Regions from separate parts of the Caulobacter sp. GW821-FHT09B11 genome, predicted to be linked through region 2. Evidence: predicted binding sites of a transcription regulator. Region 2 holds the regulator's gene; the other holds the start of a gene.

Region 1 (2,373 bases), on a different contig from region 2:
CCTCGGGCTTCAGGCGCTTGCCGCCGCAGGCCTCGCAGGGGGTGTCGGACTGGTAGCGGCCCAGTTCCTCACGCACCCAGCTGCTGTCGGTCTCGCGCCAGCGGCGCTCCAGGTTCGGCAGCACGCCCTCGAAGGGCTTGTCGACCTCGTACTTGCGGGCGTTGTCGTCGTAGGTGAACTTGATCTTCTCGCCCTTGGAGCCGTTCAGCACCACGGTCCGGGCCTTTTCCGGCAGCTTGTACCAGGGCTCGTCCATCGAGAAGCCGTAGTGGCGCGCCAGGGCCTGCAGGGTCTGGGTATAGAGCGGCGAGGGACCCTTGGCCCAGGGCGCGACCGCGCCCTTGTGCAGGGTCTTGTCCTTGTCCGGGATGATCAGGTCGGCGTCGAAGGCCAGCTTCGCGCCCAGGCCGTCGCAGGTGGGGCAGGCGCCGGCCGGGTTGTTGAACGAGAACAGCCGCGGCTCGATCTCGGCGATGGTGAAGCCGCTGACCGGGCAGGCGAAGCGCTCGGAGAACAGGATGCGCTTGGGCTCCTTCTCGCCTTCGTCGATCGTCGCCCATTCGGCCACGGCCAGGCCGTCGGCCAGGCGCAGGGCCTGTTCGAGGGAGTCGGCCAGGCGCTGCTCCATGCCGGCCTTGGTCACCACGCGGTCCACGACCACGTCGATGTCGTGCTTGAACTTCTTGTCGAGGACCGGGGCGTCCTCGATCGGATAGTACTCGCCGTCGATCTTCAGCCGCTGGAAGCCGGCCTTCTGCCACTCGGCGATTTCCTTGCGGTACTCGCCCTTGCGGTCGCGCACGACGGGGGCCAGCAGATAGAGGCGCGTGCCTTCGGGCAGGACGGTGATCTTGTCGACCATCTGGCTGATGGTCTGGCTCTCGATCGGCAGGCCGGTGGCCGGCGAATAGGGCACCCCGACCCGCGCCCACAGCAGGCGCATGTAGTCGTGGATCTCGGTCACCGTGCCGACGGTCGAGCGCGGGTTCCTGGACGTCGTCTTCTGCTCGATCGAGATGGCCGGGGACAGGCCCTCGATCAGGTCGACGTCCGGCTTGCTCATCAGCTCCAGGAACTGGCGGGCATAGGCCGACAACGACTCCACATACCGCCGCTGACCCTCGGCGTAGATGGTGTCGAAGGCCAGCGAGCTCTTGCCCGAGCCCGACAGGCCGGTCAGCACGACCAGCTCGCCGCGCGGAATGTCGACGCTGACGTCCTTGAGATTGTGCTCGCGGGCGCCGCGGACGCGGATGAAGTTCAGTTGCTCGGCCATGGTGTCCGGAACGCTCGAGGTCGGATTGGGAGCCACGCGCGAGGCGCGGCGCAGCGGCTATATGTAGGGCGCTGGCGCGGCATTAACACAAGAACAACATGCGAACAAACGCCGCAGCCATCCTGCTGCCAGTCCTGCTGACATCAGATGTCAGCAGGAGGCGTGTCGGAGGGCGCAAAGCGGGCGCCGCGCGGTCGAATTTCGGACGCCATCGAAGCGCGAGCATTCGCCGTCAGAGCAATCTTCGGTGGCGGGCGATGGGGCGGGGGCGACGCGCGGTCGGACGATGGGCGGTCGCGGCCCCGGCGGGCCTGGCGGCCAACCTGCTGCTGATCGGCCTGCTGTCGCTGGTCGAGCGCACGCCGACGCCGGTGGAGCCGCCGGCCATGCTAGTCGAGCTCGACCGCACGGAAGAGGAAGAGCCGCCGCCGGCGCCGAAGCGGGCGGCCAGGGCCTCGTCCTCTTCAGCCGCCAGGGCTTCCGAACCTCGGGCCAATCCAGACGGTGTCGCGTCCACCGCCCCGGAAGGAGAGGGCGCGCCGTCGGCCGGTCCACCCGGACCCGCCGCGCCCGCGATCGATCCCGCCTGGCGCCTCGACCGCAAGGACATCGATCGCTGGAAGCTGACGGAAGGCAATCCGGATTTCCGCTGGGGCCGCTACCACCGGGCCTGCAAGGGCCTGAGCAGCGAGCACCTGACCGACGAGGAGAAGGACCGCTGCTGGGGTAGCCTGGCCGCCAAGGCGCCGTCGCCGCGGATGGGACCCGTGGGCCGTCCCGCCCTGCCGCCAGCCAGGTTCGTGCCCCGCGGCCTGCCGCCGCCCCCGCCGCCCTTCGCCGAGGAGGCCCGCAGGCAAGCCCGTTGCGGCGCCTATCGCGCCGGCCGCGCCGCGCAGCCGCGCCTGCGCGACGGGATCTGCTGACGGGAAGCTCCCATTCGGGGCCCTGCTTGCCGAACCCGGTTGGCGGGCGTAGAAGCCCGGCTCCACCCCTGATGGAGGCCGCCATGATCAGCCCGACGGAAGACCGCTTCGTCCTTCCCGTTTCCCTGTTCGTGGTTTCCCATGCCCGCCTTCATCACACTGGACTCCGTTTCC
Region 2 (2,373 bases):
CGGCCAGTCCCCGAGCCTGAATTCGGCCCGCAGCCGCGCGTTCTTTTCCTCAAGCTCATGGACGGCCTCATGTCGCCAGTCGGGATACCAGTCCGGGTGGTCCATGCAGCCTTCGCGGTCGTGCTTGCGGGTGGCGCAGGCTGTCAGCTTGGCCGTGGAGGCGCAAGCCGGCCAGGCCGACGCTCTACAGGTCCAGCGACCAGGTCTGGTCGATCAGGTCGTGACCGAACTGGCGGCCGGGCGCCTCGTGGGTCAGCTGGAAACCGGCTTGCTCGTAGAGCCGGCGCGCGGCGGTCAGCACGCTGACGGTCCAGAGGTCCAGCCGCGCATAGCCCAGCGCCCGGGCGCGCGCGACGCAGGTCTCGACCAGCCGCCGGCCCACGCCGAGCCCACGCGCCTGGGCCTCTACATAGAGCAGGCGCAGCTTTGCGACGCCGGGCGCATCGCCGCGCACCAGGAAGATCGAGCCGACCATCCGGCCGCCCGCCTCGGCGATCCAGGCGTCGTCCCTAGCGGGATCGAAGTTGCGGTGGAAGTCGGCCAGGATGCCGGCCACCAGGGCCTCGTAGTCGCCGTTCCAGCCGTATTCGCTCGCATAGAGCACCGCCTGGCGCGAGGCGACCAGGCCAAGATCGCCGGGCCGCAAGGCCCGCAGCACGACCTCGGGCGCGCCGCCCTCGAACACCTCGTTGATTGCCCCGGCCGCATCCAGCAGCCGCGCCCGCTGCAGCGGATGCAGGCCCTCGATAAGGGCGCCGATGCTGGCGCGGGTGTTGGCCTCCAGGGCGGCGAAGGTCGCGCGGCCCTCGTCGGTCAGGGTCAGCAGCTGGTGGCGGCCGTGCGCCGGGTTCTCGCGCGCCGTGACCAGGCCCCGTTCGGAAAAGCGCTTGATCGTGCGGCTGACCTGGGCCGGATCCAGCCGCAGGGCGCGGGCAATGTCGGCGGCCATCGGGGCGGTCCGGTTCGCCAGTTCGTAGAGAATGCGCGCCTCGCTCAGCGTGAACGGGCTGCCGTCATAGCTGGCGTCGAGCAGGCCCAGGCGGCTGGTGTAGACGCGGTTGAAGGCGCGCAGGGTGGCGACGTCGGTGTCGTGGCGATCGGTCATGCGGCCCCCAATGTTGATTGCGTCAATATTAGGTGATTATTGATCGAGTCAACACTGGCCGCGCGACGCCCTGGATCGCATGCGCTCGTCAGCGACCACGGCGCGCGTCCCCGCAACGGAAAAGGGCGCGACCTTGCGATCGCGCCCTCGAACCGTCGTGTCGGCCTGAACCGTCAGTGATAGCGGCGGATCAGACCCACCAGCTTGCCCTGCACCTCGACCTGGTCGGGGCCGAAGATGCGGGTCTCGTACTTGGGGTTGGCCGCTTCCAGAGCGATCGAGCCGCCCTTCTTGCGCAGGCGCTTCAGCGTGGCTTCCTCGCCAACCAGGGCCACGACGATCTCGCCGCTGTTGGCCGTGTCGCCCTTGCGGATGATCACATAGTCGCCGTCGAGGATGCCGGCCTCGATCATCGAGTCGCCCTGCACCTCAAGCACGTAGTGCTCGCCGCCGCCCAGCATGCTCTCGGGCACCGGCAGGCGGTCGCGCTCGTGCTGGATGGCGTCGATCGGCGTGCCGGCGGCGATGCGGCCCAGGATCGGCAGTTCGCGGCTGTCATTGGCGATCGGCAAGGCGGGGGCGGGGGCCGAAGGAGCGGGACCGCCGCCTTCCAGCACCTGGGGCCGGAACGCGCCTCGGCCCTTGGGCGGGGCGGCCGTCGTGGCCTGCTGCGGCAGCTTCACCACCTCCAGCGCCCGGGCCCGGTGGGCCAGGCGGCGGATGAAGCCGCGCTCTTCCAGGGCGGTGATCAGCCGGTGGATGCCCGACTTCGACGCCAGATCCAGGGCCTCCTTCATCTCGTCGAAGGAGGGGGAGACGCCGGTCTCCTTGATCCGTTCGTGGATGAACATCAGCAGCTCGTGCTGCTTGCGGGTGAGCATGACGGCCTCGCAAGTCGTCGCGGAACAAACCGCAAACCTTGCGAATGTTCTCTAGGTGTTCTTGGTTAAGGTCAAGTGAATTACGGCGACCGGCGTTCTGCCAGATCGCTGGCGACGATTCTGTCAGGACCTCGGCCTTAAATGACTGATTTACGTCGGATAAGTCCGTCGTTCTCAGTCGGACGGACGCGGCCGTGAAACCATACCGGGCCGTGATTTTCCGTAGACGGTGCGATCGCGTCGCGTCCCGAGCCGCGAAAATATCGCCGCCGAGACCGTGATTCCTGGCCGGTAGCCGCCGATTCACAGCCGCTGGAACGACCGATTCCATCGCGGACCGGCGCCGCTTTCCCACGAGAACACCACCATCTCGGCGCGGCCGACGAG

What was found. Region 2 encodes LexA, which represses DNA repair genes until DNA is damaged. Its sites were predicted from a motif close to ATGTTCNCNANNTGTTCT; they were not measured.
Region 1: uvrA (excinuclease ABC subunit UvrA) is a predicted target of LexA. The motif match lies at 1,367-1,384, and genes of this name have one in related genera.

The regions. Positions count from the first base shown of each region.
Region 1 is NZ_JBWKPK010000006.1:82,050-84,422, reverse strand. Features, by position in the region: gene uvrA (excinuclease ABC subunit UvrA) at 1-1,276, opposite strand, end outside; gene AC07N1_RS06090 (hypothetical protein) at 1,534-2,199, shown strand; gene AC07N1_RS06085 (ABC-F family ATP-binding cassette domain-containing protein) at 2,341-2,373, shown strand, end outside.
Region 2 is NZ_JBWKPK010000004.1:54,958-57,330, reverse strand. Features, by position in the region: gene AC07N1_RS03910 (DUF6882 domain-containing protein) at 1-105, opposite strand, end outside; gene AC07N1_RS03905 (bifunctional helix-turn-helix transcriptional regulator/GNAT family N-acetyltransferase) at 185-1,105, opposite strand; gene lexA (transcriptional repressor LexA) at 1,279-1,986, opposite strand; gene lepB (signal peptidase I) at 2,290-2,373, opposite strand, start outside.